DNA from 4 places in the Janthinobacterium sp. JF4 genome. Region 2 is predicted to be linked to each of the others. Evidence: predicted binding sites of a transcription regulator. Region 2 holds the regulator's gene; each other region holds the start of a gene.

What was found. The regulator FNR, encoded in region 2, switches genes on or off when oxygen is low (the NO sensors DNR and NnrR bind a similar motif). The targets are predictions, from matches to a motif close to TTGATNNNNATCAA.
Region 1: ubiU (ubiquinone anaerobic biosynthesis protein UbiU) is a predicted target of FNR. The motif match lies at 819-832, and genes of this name have one in related genera.
Region 3: AC54AF_RS23535 (DUF3079 domain-containing protein) is a predicted target of FNR. The motif match lies at 1,822-1,835, and genes of this name have one in related genera.
Region 4: paaA (1,2-phenylacetyl-CoA epoxidase subunit PaaA) is a predicted target of FNR. The motif match lies at 1,524-1,537, and genes of this name have one in related genera.

The regions. Positions count from the first base shown of each region.
Region 1 covers NZ_JCAQAV010000037.1:47,111-50,237, forward strand. Annotated here, with positions in the region: gene AC54AF_RS21735 (ribonucleoside triphosphate reductase) at 1-199, opposite strand, end outside; gene AC54AF_RS21740 (hypothetical protein) at 318-734, opposite strand; gene ubiU (ubiquinone anaerobic biosynthesis protein UbiU) at 896-1,933, shown strand; gene ubiV (ubiquinone anaerobic biosynthesis protein UbiV) at 1,943-2,839, shown strand; gene ubiT (ubiquinone anaerobic biosynthesis accessory factor UbiT) at 2,860-3,127, shown strand, end outside.
Region 2 covers NZ_JCAQAV010000012.1:64,133-67,259, reverse strand. Annotated here, with positions in the region: gene AC54AF_RS12140 (response regulator) at 1-703, opposite strand, end outside; gene fnr (fumarate/nitrate reduction transcriptional regulator Fnr) at 943-1,701, shown strand; gene AC54AF_RS12130 (FixH family protein) at 1,705-2,229, opposite strand; gene ccoG (cytochrome c oxidase accessory protein CcoG) at 2,284-3,127, opposite strand, start outside.
Region 3 covers NZ_JCAQAV010000045.1:28,465-31,591, reverse strand. Annotated here, with positions in the region: gene AC54AF_RS23550 (GNAT family N-acetyltransferase) at 74-361, shown strand; gene AC54AF_RS23545 (hypothetical protein) at 496-1,167, opposite strand; gene AC54AF_RS23540 (immunity protein RhsI2 family protein) at 1,324-1,782, shown strand; gene AC54AF_RS23535 (DUF3079 domain-containing protein) at 1,921-2,118, shown strand; gene AC54AF_RS23530 (prolyl-tRNA synthetase associated domain-containing protein) at 2,187-2,681, shown strand; gene AC54AF_RS23525 (MFS transporter) at 2,692-3,127, opposite strand, start outside.
Region 4 covers NZ_JCAQAV010000003.1:189,862-192,988, forward strand. Annotated here, with positions in the region: gene AC54AF_RS04575 (hypothetical protein) at 53-313, shown strand; gene paaX (phenylacetic acid degradation operon negative regulatory protein PaaX) at 425-1,354, opposite strand; gene paaA (1,2-phenylacetyl-CoA epoxidase subunit PaaA) at 1,622-2,611, shown strand; gene paaB (1,2-phenylacetyl-CoA epoxidase subunit PaaB) at 2,640-2,924, shown strand; gene paaC (1,2-phenylacetyl-CoA epoxidase subunit PaaC) at 2,924-3,127, shown strand, end outside.

The DNA of each region.
Region 1 (3,127 bases), on a different contig from region 2:
CGCCCACTTCCGGCGGATACACCTGGTCCAGCCAGTAGTTGGCGATGACCTTGCCCGACACATTGAGTATCAGGCCGCCCAGCGAGTAACCCTGATTGGCGTTGGCGTTCACGCGCCAGTCGCGCCGCTCCAGGTATTCATTGATGGACGCGGCGACATCGACCTGGCCGCGTGTGGGGGAAACTGCATTTGTCGTCATGAAACCTCCAATAAACACAACATGCGGTGTTTTTATGGAGATTAATCACTAAATGTAGTGACGTCAAAGGGCGCGTGCAGTTGCGTGACGAATCCTTGATGCAGGTGAAAAAACCACCTTAGCCGGTTTTGTTCCAGCGCGTTTCGCGCAGGATCAGCCAGCTCGCGCAAAAGAACGCGGCGCCGCAGGCGGCGATGCTGGCGACGGAGGCGGGCAGCACGTGCGCCCAGATTTCCAGCGGCGAATAGGTACTCCAGCTGGCCACGCGCGCGTCGAAGGTGACGTAGTTCGCCAGCAGCCAATAGACGGCCAGCAGGCCCGTGCAGAAGGCAGCCTGACGCAGCAGCGGCATTTGGCGGCGCGCGAACACGGCCAGCAGGAATAGCAGCAGCACGCCCGGATACGCGCCCAGCACCTCCGGCGACAGCACGGAGATGGTCCCTGCGTCATAGCCATCGACCGGGCCGGCCCACTGCACTTGCAGCGCGGTGAGGAACAGGGTGAGCAGGAAAATCAGCAGCGGTTTGCGGGTCATGGCGGGCAATCGGACAGGGAGAAAAGTGGGCATTTTACAGCCAGGTCAAGCAAGTTGAACGCGCGCCAGCCATGCATGCATTCCTTCACCTGCGTCAAGGACTGGGCGGTATGGGCGGGGCTATAGTCTGCACCCTGAGCCGATACAGGACTGTGAACATCATGATGCTTGAATCAACCACCGCCACCCGCGTGGCCGGACCGCTGGAACTGGTCTGCCCCGCCGGCAGCCTGCCTGCCTTGAAAGCGGCCGTCGACAATGGCGCCGACACCGTGTACCTGGGTTTTCGCGATGCCACGAATGCGCGCAATTTCGCCGGCCTCAATTTCGACGAGAAGGCCATCGCCGAAGGCGTGCGCTACGCCCATCAATATGGACGCAAGGTGCTGCTGGCGCTGAACACCTATCCGCAGCCGCACAACTGGGCCGTGTGGCGCAGCGCCATCGACCGCGCCGCGCAGGCCGGCATCGACGCCATGATCGTGGCCGATCCTGGCCTGATGGCGTATGCAAGCGAGCACCACCCGCAGCTGCGCCTGCACCTGTCCGTGCAGGGCTCGGCCACCAATTACGAGGCCATCAATTTTTACCGCGAACACTTCGGCATCGCCCGCGCCGTGCTGCCGCGCGTGCTGTCGATGGCGCAGGTGGAGCAGCTGATCGCCAAGACGGAAGTCGAGATCGAGGTCTTTGGCTTCGGCAGCCTGTGCGTGATGGTCGAAGGGCGCTGCGCGCTGTCGTCGTATGCGACGGGCGAGGCGCCGAATACGCACGGCGTGTGCTCGCCGGCGAAATCCGTGCGCTGGCTGGAAACGCCGAACGGCCTCGAATCGCGCCTGAACGGCGTGCTGATCGACCGCTACGCGCCCGGCGAAAACGCCAGCTATCCCACCCTGTGCAAGGGGCGTTTCGAAGTCAACGACGAAGAGTATTACGCCATCGAGGAGCCGGCCAGCCTGAATACGCTGGCGCTGCTGCCGCAACTGATCGCCATGGGCGTGCGGGCCGTGAAAATCGAAGGGCGCCAGCGCAGTCCCGCCTACGTGGCGCAAGTCACGCGCGTGTGGCGCGAAGCGATCGACGCCTGCCGCGAAGGCAATGCGCGCTACGCCGTCAAGCCGGGCTGGATGGCGGCCATGGACAAGTTGGCCGAGGGCCAGCAGCACACTTTAGGTGCTTACCATAGATCTTGGAAATAGAGGATGAACATGCTGAAGCTTTCACTGGGTCCCTTGCTGTACTACTGGCCGCGCGCCACCGTTTTCGAGTTTTACCAGCAGATCGCCGGCAGCGCCGTCGATGTCGTGTACCTGGGCGAAACCGTGTGCTCGCGCCGGCATGAGGTGCGCCTGGCCGACTGGCTCGATATCGCCGACATGCTGGCCGCTGCCGGCAAAGAGGTGGTGCTGTCGACGCAGGCGCTGATCGAGGCGGGCGCGGAACTGGCGACCCTGCGCCGCATCACGGGCAATGGCCGCTACGGCGTCGAGGCCAACGACATGGGCGCCGTGCACTGCATGGAAAAGGGCACGTCCTTCGTCGCCGGCCCCCATTTGAACCTGTTCAACGGCCCCAGCCTGCAACTGCTGGCGCGCCTGGGCGCGCGGCGCTGGGTGATGCCGCTGGAAATGGGGCAGACGGCGCTGGCCGAGATGCAGCGCCAGAAACCGGAAGGGCTGGAGACGGAAGTATTCGCCTACGGCCGCATGCCGCTGGCGTTTTCCGCGCGCTGCTTCACGGCGCGCAACCGCAACCTGCCGAAGGACGATTGCGGCTACAGCTGCCTGGAAGAGCCGGACGGCCTGCTGCTGCGCACGCGCGACGAAGTGCCCTTCCTCGTGCTGAATGGCACGCAGACGCAGTCGGCGCTGGTCTACAACCTGGTGCGCGAACTCGATGCCATGCGCGACATGGGTGTGGCGGTGGCGCGCATCAGCCCGCAGGCCATGCACACGGAACAAGTCATCGCCACCTTCGACCGCGCCCGCCGCGGCCAGGTCAGCGGCGTTGGCGCTCAGGCCCAGCTGGCGGCCTGCCAGCCGGCCGGCGCCTGCGACGGCTACTGGCACGGCCAGCCCGGAATGGAACAGCACGCCGCTCATTGAACGCATCGAAAGGAAGCACCATGCAAGATCAACTGGAAAGATTGCCCGTCCCGGCCAAGCCCGCCATGAGCAAGCCCGCCATGTCGTACCGGCTGCCCGAACCGCTGGCCGAATTGCTGTCCAAGCTGCCGCCGTATCCCGCCTCCTGGCTGTTCGTGCAAGGCTTGAACCGCTTGCTGGCGCCGCAATTGCCCGACGACGTGCGGCGCAGCCTGGAGGGGCGCAGCCTGCGCTTGCGCCTGCTCGATGCGGGCATCGCCTTCGATTTCGAGTGGCAGGGCACGGTGT
Region 2 (3,127 bases):
GCAGCTGCGTGGTGGTCAGGTTGGCGTTCGGCGCGCGCGGCTGCAGCAGGCGGCTGGTGTCCGGATGCAGCACGTAGCGCGGCACGGCGCTGCGCGTGACGATGAAGTAATAGCCGCTCTTGCCGATCTTTTCCGAGCGCAGGCGGCCCAGCAGGTTATCCTTGTACAGGCGCAGCACGCCAATCACCACGCCCACCACCTGGCCGTCGGCGCCGAGCACGGGCGCCACCATCTGCACGATGGGCATGCCGCTCGCCTTGCCCAGCATCGGTTCGGTGATCATGGGCTGGCGCGTGCGCAGCACGGTCTGGAAGTACTCGCGCTCGGCGACGTTGATGCCGATGCGCCCGGCCACTTGGGGCATGTCGGCCACGATGGCGCCATGCGCATCGAGCACCAGCACGTCATCGAACAGCACCAGCATGGAACGGCGCGAATAATATTCGCGCAATTGGACGGGCTGGCCTATCAATGCGGGCGGCTGCTGCTTGGCCGTCAGGGCGACGACTTGCAGCAGCATGCCCAGCTTATCGTCGAGCTCGGCAGCGGTGCGCGCGATCAGGGACGACTGCTGGCTCAGCAGTACCCGGGTGAAGTCGTCGCGCATGCGCTGCACCTGGATCATGGTGACCAGCGCGATCATGGCGATCGAGGTCAGGCTGGTGGCCAGCGCGACTTTTGCTTTAATGCCGAGAGGCTTCATGATTTCCTTTTCAGTACCGGGCGGCACAGGCGGCAGATAATGCTGTCAGGAATTTTCCTATCAATACATCAACTTGGCAAGCGGCGCCGCGCAAATGGCCCTCTCCGCATGGGCTTTTGACGATGTTGCCATATAATTAAAGTCGGAACGTCGTTTATTCAGCGGAATTGCAGTGAAATTGGCACATGGCAACCCTGTATGCAGTAAACTTGTTATTGCATTTTCTAAAAGGTACCGACATGACTGAAGCGCTACTCACTCCCACCTTGCCCACCGTGAACGTGGAGGCGTTGCGTGCGCGATGCTCGACCTGCAGCATGCATCAATTGTGTCTGCCGATGGGCCTCGATGTGGGCGACATGGACAGGCTGGACCAGATTATCGGCCGCCGCCGCAAGATCGTGCGCGGCGCCTCGCTGTTCCGCATCGGCGACTCGTTCCAGAACCTGTACGCGATCCGCCTGGGCCACTTCAAGACGTACCAGATCAATCCGGGCGGCGAGGAGCAGGTGACGGGTTTCCAGATGGCGGGTGAGCTGCTGGGCATGGATGCCATCAGCGCCGACCGCCACCACTGCAATGCGGTGGCGCTGGAAGACAGCGAAGTATGTGAAATCCCGTTTTCCAGCCTGGAACAATTGCTGGGCAATATGCCGACCCTGCTGCGCCATTTCCACCGCATGATGAGCCAGGAAATCACGCGCGAGCAAAGCGTCATGCTGTTGCTGGGCAATATGCAGGCGACGCAGCGGTTTGCCGCCTTCATCGTCAACCTGGCGTCGCGCTATGAAGCGCGCGGCTATTCGAGCAGCAAATTCCAGCTGCGCATGTCGCGTGAGGAAATCGGCAACTACCTGGGCCTGACTATCGAGAGCGTCAGCCGGTTATTGTCCAAATTCAAGAAGGAAGGCTGGCTGCGCGTCTCCAACCGAGAGATCGAGATCCTGCAGCCGGCAAAACTGAAGGCCATCACGGCCGGCACGGACGTCTGCAAGTAAGACTTACAGTTCTTCATCCGCATGCAGCGCGATGCTGCGCTGCAGCGGCCAGGTCCAGATGCCGGACAGGCGCCACTCGCGTTTGTCGTTTTCCACCAGCACTTGCCAGCGGCTGCGCTCGAGCATCGGCAGCGCCACGGTAAAATTGCCGGCCGCATCGGGCTGCACCAGCAGCTTGATATCCTTTTCCGGCAGCGTCGCATGCGCCAGGTGCAGCTGCAACGGCGCCTGATAGGCCTTGCCGAAGCTGTGCACGGAACCGGTCAGGCGCGCTGACGCCACATCGTAGGACAAGCTCGTGTCCATCGCCAGGTCGCTGGCGACCGTGTCGCGCCGCAGGTCCTGGTTGATCGCCTTGCCCTGCTTGTAGTAATCGCCCACCACCAGCGCATCGGGCTGCGTAAACGCGATATAGCCCATGAAGCTGCCGACGACCACGGACAGGCCGGGACCGATCATCAGCAGCCAAGGCCAGCGATGCTTGTACCAGGGATCGGCGGGCGGTTGCAGTTTCAGACTGTCAGACATGGTATTTCTCCTGTGTAAACGGCCAATCCCCATGCGGGGACTGGCCTTCCTGCATTAGCGCGGCACGATGAATACCGCGCTTTCACGCACATGCAGCGACGGGTCGTCCAGCGAGTGCAATTCGATCGCAATCTTGTTCGAGCCCTTCTCGCCGACGCCGTGCGGCGCGCGCAGGCGGATCGGCCAGCCCAGCGTTTCCGTCGGCTGCAAGGTCACTTCTTCGCGTGTCAGCAAGGTCAGGCCCGGCAAGCCGGAAGCGCTGATTTTAAAATGCTGGGTTTGCTCCGAGGTGTTCATGATCTGCAGGCGGTAGACGTTTTCGATCATGCCCTCTTCCACTTCGCGTCCCATCGAACCGCGGTCGCGGATCACGTCCATTTTCAGGGGCGTGCGCAGGGCCAGCGAAGTACATACGGCGATGATGATCAGAGCCAGGATGGACGTGTAGATCAGCACGCGCGGGCGCATGGCGCGCTGGCGGATCTGCTTCGAATTGAAGTTGTTTTCCATCGCATGGTCGGTACTGTAGCGTATCAGGCCACGCGGCCGCTCGACCTTGTCCATCACGCTGTTGCAGGCATCGACGCAAGCGGCGCAGCCGATGCACTCATACTGCAGGCCTTTGCGGATATCGATACCGGTCGGACATACCTGCACGCACAGGGTGCAATCGATGCAATCGCCCAGCTTGTCGTTGTTGCCGGCCTTCTTGCTCATGGCGCCACGTGGTTCGCCGCGCTTGGTATCGTAGGTGATGATCAGGGTGTCCTGGTCGAACATGGCGCTCTGGAAGCGTGCGTAGGGGCACATGTATTTGCACACCTGCTCGCGCAGCCAGCCCGCGTTGCCGTAGGTTGCCAGGCTGTAGAACAAGACCCAGAACCATTCCCAGGGACCG
Region 3 (3,127 bases), on a different contig from region 2:
GTTCGATATCAGATAGAGATATGGAAGGTCCCACATTTCCAGTGTGTGCATTGTCACACAAGTTACCGACAGCTTGTTCACCGCGCCTTGCCTCTTGCTGTCGGCTTGGGTGGACAATGAGCTGGTGGGATTGGCCCGGTCGCTGACGGACTATGCGTATTGCTGCTATCTGTCGGATCTGGCCGTCAACAAGCAGTATCAGGGCCTGGGTATTGGCAAGGAACTTGTCAAGCGCACGCAGGCCATCATCGGCGAAGAAGTGTCCTTGATACTGCTCTCCGCCCCGGACGCCATGCCCTATTCTCCGACGCTCGATTTTGAGCCTGCCGGCAATGCCTACGTCATCTGGCGCAAACATTGAAGAGCAAGCTTCCATGTGATGGCTGCCCCACGGGACTTGAATCTCGCCTCGTGCTTACTATGAGCCAGCTTTCATAGCGGCAATGCCTCCGTCTGCCCATATCCCGCCTTCATCCGGCACGCTCCCGTGCTGTCTTATGCACACTCCTTGGCCCAATCGGTTTTTTGATGCTTCTTGCGGCACTCGACGCGTTCCTCTTCTTTTGAGAAAGAAAATTCAACGGACTGGACCTGTTTTTGATCATCTGATAAGTTGAGATAGATGCCGCGTTTTTTCCACACGACATAGGGCTTCATGTCAGCGTCGCTGAAACCCGACTCGTCGGGTTTGCCATACTTGGTAATATAGCGCTGCAGCGGGATGGATGCGTCCGGTACCCAGCGCATGTTGCTGATTTTTAAGCTGTTATCGGTGGTTTCATTGGCCAGTTTTGTCCAATACTCGAAAGTGAATATATCCTTTCTCGTGATCGTGCCTGTGGGGGCAGCTTCGATTTTCTCACTTATCTTTTCAAGCATTTTTCGTTGAAAAGGTCGCATGTCTGAAAACACCAGGTATAGCTTGCCGGGAAATCCCGGGCCTGAAAGTCGATAGAAACCGTCTGACTCCGTTACCCATGCGGCCTCCACGGATTCAATGCTTGCAGCGGGAAATTGTGCCTTGATGCTGCCCAAGGTTTGTCCGGCGGTGATGCCTTGAAAGCCTTCGGCCGACACTGCGGTACAGGCGAGTGTGAAGGAAAACAGCATTAATGCGCGCAAGGTTTTCGAACGAGAGAGCAGGCCAGCCAATATTTTTGAAGACATGGTTATTTGATTAATGAAGGGAGTTGGTAGATATGGTGCTTGTTATGATTGGTAATATTATAAGGTGCTGGCATACACGGAGCACCATTCATTCAGCAGATATTTTCAACCTTATATAAGCTACGTCAATTCGCGTCCTCGGAAAAATGCAGCTCAATGAAACCCGTCTACATCCTTGCTGAAGCCCTGGCAAAAGACCCTGCTCGCATCGCCAAAACCCAATCCCTCACCCTCGACAGTTCCAGACCCCACATGGGCCTGAAAGGCAGCCACGGCCTGTTCGCTTCCGAAGCATGGTGGAAAAGCATCGAGGCCAAGCGCGTCCAGACGCAAACCGTGACGGGCATCATCGAACGAACGTATTTCGCGGGGCAGGACAGCCGCCGTGGCGATCAAGTCAACAGCTTTACCTTGCGCCTGGCGGATGGCTCGACAGTCGACGAAAGCATCTGCACGAATCACAAGCAGGATACCGGGCTGTTCGTGCCTGGCGCCATGGTAACGATGGTCTGCGCGCTGGACGAACTCAAGGCGCAACCTGCGGCGGACGGTGGTGTCAACTATGCGCGGACCGTGCTGGAAGTGGCCATATCCGTCAGGAGCGATCTAGAGTAGGGCGCGGCGCCGTGCCGATGTTCTATTATCTGCACAAGCTTGATCCTGGACAAATTCCCCAGCGAAATTCGTTTGACCGTCCCCCACGCCAGGTCTAGAGTCATCAACAAGACCCCAACCGACCCCGGCGCCCACCCCATGGCCAAGCCTTTTCCCTTGAACCCCAAGAACCCCGAACGCATCTGCTGGGGCTGCGACAAGTATTGTCCGCCGGATGCCATGCGCTGCGGCAATGGTTCCGAACGCACGCAGCATCCGATCGAGCTGTTTGGCGAAGGCTGGAATGACTGGGGGTTGGCGGCGGCCGATAAGGAAGAGACGGAGAAAAAACCTTAACAGTGACCGCAGCGAGCGGCACAGCGACCCGCTACAATTCCTCATCGCGCCCAAGCTGAGGAACCACCATGCAAGAAAACCTGTCCCGCTGGCTGGAAAGCAGCGCTGGCGATGTCCAGTTCGTCGAGCACCCGGCCGTGCACACCATCGATGAAGCACTGATGCACGTGCCGGCCATGTCCGGCCTGATGGTGAAAAACCTGTTCGTGCGCGACGAGAAGGGGAGGCGGCATTTTCTCGTCATCGTGCCCTTCGACAAGCGCATCGACCTGGCGGCGCTGGCGCGGCTGTTGCCAGTCAGTAAGCTGAGCATGGCCTCGCCCGAACGCCTGCTGCGGCATCTGGGCATCACGCCGGGCTCCGTCAGCCTGTTTGCGCTGATCCACGACAGCGCGCAGGCGGTGGAACTGGTGCTGGACCAGGCCGTGTGGGACGCTGATTCTGTGCAAGCCCATCCCTTGCGCAACACGGCCACGGTGGCGCTGCCACATGCCACAATGGTCGATTTCCTCGCGCATACGGGACACGCGCCCCGCATTCTGAATGTGCCGGCGGCGAGCTAACAGCGTCGTTTCAATGCCCGGCCACGGGCGCGCCGCCGCTGCGCCGTCCCGGCCGGAAACCATGCGCGCTGGCCGACCAGGCGAGCGCGAACGCCAGCACGAGCAAAGCCACCATGGCCCACGGGAAGGCACCCGCGCCCCAGGTTTCCAGCAGGGTGCCGCCCACCACGCCCGCTGCCGCAATCGCCCCATTCCACGCCACCACATTCATCGACAAGGCCACGTCGGCGCCGCTGCCGGCCGTGTCGGCCAGCGCCGTTTGCAACAGCGTTGCCGCGCCGCCGAAGGACAAGCCCCAAACGGCCATGCCCAGGTAGATCACGGTGGGAATGTGCGATGCGAGGCCCAGCACGAGTGCCGTCGCGGCAAACACGGCCAGGCTGGCCAGCACGGTGGCGCGCAAGTGGCGCTCGACCAGCTTGCCCGTGATCCAGATGCCGGCCATG
Region 4 (3,127 bases), on a different contig from region 2:
CGACGATGGACCTGCTTTGCTAACGTGGAAGCTCCGACACGGGGAGATCATCATGGACGACAACGGCAAACACATACGCGAACTGGAAAAGAAAGTCAGCGCCCTCAGCGACGCTCTGGCGCACCTGGGCAAGGGCACGACCTTGCAGGAATTGCTGCGCATCATACGTTTCCCCGGCTATACGACACCGGCCGAATTCACCTTCAACGTCGCCATCCTCGACACCATGCTGGTGCAGGCCAATGCGCTGGAAAAGCTGGGTCAGGATTTGCTGGCAGGGGCGAAGCAGGTCGTCGCCATGAACAAGCAGTGAACGCAGCAGTGAGCAAATCCTGAGCGCCTGAAAAATGGCCAGGGCAAGGCGCAGGGCCGCAGGCAGTACGAACGTACGCCCAGGCCCTGCAACGCCGCCATGGACGTTTTGTCAGGTGTTCAGTCCGCCAAAACGTTCAAAAAACCATGGCTCCACGTCCGGCGCCTGTTCATCCTCGCGCCGCAGGGTGGCCAGGATATGTTCTTCGGCGGCCGCATACGTGAGGCGGTACAGGTCGCGCGCCAGGGCATAGGCTTGCGTGCCGGGCCACGGTTCGGGCAGCAGTTCGACGGGTAGTTGCGGGTCGTGCAATTGCACGCGGCGGTAGGCGTGCGTCAGCAGCGAGCGGATGACGAAGGCCTGCTCCGCATCGAACACGGGCGCTTCTTGCAGCAAGGTCAGCAGTGGCTGGAAGCTGGCGATGAATTTTTCGTAGCCGGTCATCACTTCCGACAAGTCCCAGCAGTCGCCCACCATGTCGCGCAGAGGGCGCGTGCTGACGTCCGGCAACTCCGTGGTGTGGCAGACATACAGCTTGCCCTGCACCTCGTTGCGCACGAGGATATCTTCCAGCGCCTCCGCATTGCTGGCCGGGTGGCCAAAGATGCCGGGAGAAATCAAGCCATAGCCGGCCCACAATAATTCCTTGCGTAGCGCCCCCCGCTCCGCGGCGCCGATGCTGCCGGCCGGCCCGATCACCAGGGTCCAGCTGCCATCCCAATGCACGACCAGCGGCGCATAGATGCGGCGATAGGCGCGCTCGAAGCGGACCAGCGCCTCCGGCCGTATCGTATAGGCGCTGCGGCGGCCGTCGCGCTGCGAGCTGAGCCAGCCTTCCTGCGCCAGGCGGAACACGCTGGTGCGCAATAGCCGGTCATTGACGCCGAATGGCGCCAGCAGTTCGATCAGGCTGCCCAGCCAGATGGCGCCGCCGCGCGGCACGATGGCGTCGCCAAAGATGGTCATCACCAGGGACTTCGAGCGCGGTGGGTCGCTTTCCAGGAAATCGGCTATCCATGCCGTGCAGCGGGTGTTCTTCATGTGGTTCCGGTCTGGCCGTGTTGCGGTCGGTTCAATAAAAGCAGCAGTTTACTTGGCTGCGCGGGTAGCGCGGCAATAATTTGCCGGAAGCGCTGGTAGCACTTCGCAATGTTTTCTCATCAGCAATATCATACGCACAAAAAAGCCGCACAAGATACGAATTTTTAAAATGATTCATATCAAGTGTATGCAAATCGTTTTTTGTATCGTATTATCTGTTCATCGCACCGCGTTGCTGCGCAAAATCAAAGACATGGGAGACAGATCATGTACGCACAAATGGTTGAAACCGGCCTCAAGAACGTCCGTTCCATCGACGACATGGGTCAAGAAGAGCGCGCTTTCCAGGCGCGCATCGACGAAGGCATCAAGATCGAGGCCAAGGACTGGATGCCGGACGCCTACCGCAAGACCCTGATCCGCCAGATTTCGCAGCACGCGCACTCGGAAATCGTCGGCCAATTGCCCGAAGGTAACTGGGTCACACGCGCGCCGACCCTGAAACGCAAGTCCATCCTGCTGGCGAAGATCCAGGATGAAGCCGGACACGGCCTGTACCTGTATAGCGCCGCAGAAACACTGGGCGTGTCGCGCGACGACTTGCTGGCCGCCTTGCACTCGGGCAAAGCCAAGTATTCCAGCATCTTTAACTATCCCACCCTGTCGTGGGCCGACATGGGCGCCATCGGCTGGCTGGTCGACGGCTCCGCCATCATCAACCAGATTCCCCTGTGCCGCTGCTCCTACGGTCCGTATGCGCGCGCCATGATCCGCGTCTGCAAGGAGGAATCGTTCCATGCGCGCCAGGGCTACGACATCATGATGTCGCTGTGCAAGGGTACGCCCGAGCAGAAAGCCATGGCGCAAGATGCCTTGAACCGCTGGTGGTGGCCATCGCTGATGATGTTCGGCCCGTCCGACGCCGCTTCCGTCAACAGTGCCCAGTCGGCGCAATGGCGCATCAAGCTGTTCTCGAACGACGAATTGCGCCAGCGCATGGTCGACCAGACCGTGCCGCAAATCGAATACCTGGGCTTGACCGTGCCCGATCCTGACCTGAAGTTCAATGCGGAAACGGGCCATTATGAATTCGGCGAGATCGACTGGGCCGAATTCAACAATGTCCTGAAGGGCAATGGCCCGTGCAACCGCGAACGCCTGCAAACGCGCGTTCAAGCGTATGAAGGCGGCGAATGGTTCCGCGATGCCTTGGTCGCGTATGCAGACAAGCAAGCTGCTAACAAAGCGGCAGCGTAAATACATAAGACAGATAGGGGATAACAACATGAGCAAAGAATGGCCTTTGTGGGAAGTTTTCATCCGCAGCCAGCACGGTCTGGCGCACAAGCATGTGGGCAGCCTGCACGCTTCCGACGCCACCATGGCGGTCAACCATGCGCGCGACGTCTACACGCGCCGCAATGAAGGCGTGAGCATCTGGGTCGTGCGCGCGGCCGATATCGTCGCCAGCAGCCCGGGCGACAAGGGCGCCCTGTTCGAACCGTCGAACAGCAAGGTGTACCGCCATCCCACCTTCTTCCCGATGCCGGAAGAAGTCAAGAACCTGTGATGGGAGCGCCTGCAATGGATGACAAGGTCACTCAACAAAAGGTCGACTACCTGCTGCGCCTGGGCGACAACGCCCTGATCCTCAGCCAGCAGCTGTCGCAGCTGTGCGGCAAGGGCCCGGCGCTGGAAGAAGACATGGCGCTGACCAACGTGGCGCTGGACTTGCTGGGCCAGACGCGCTTGTGGTTCAGCTATGCGGCCGAA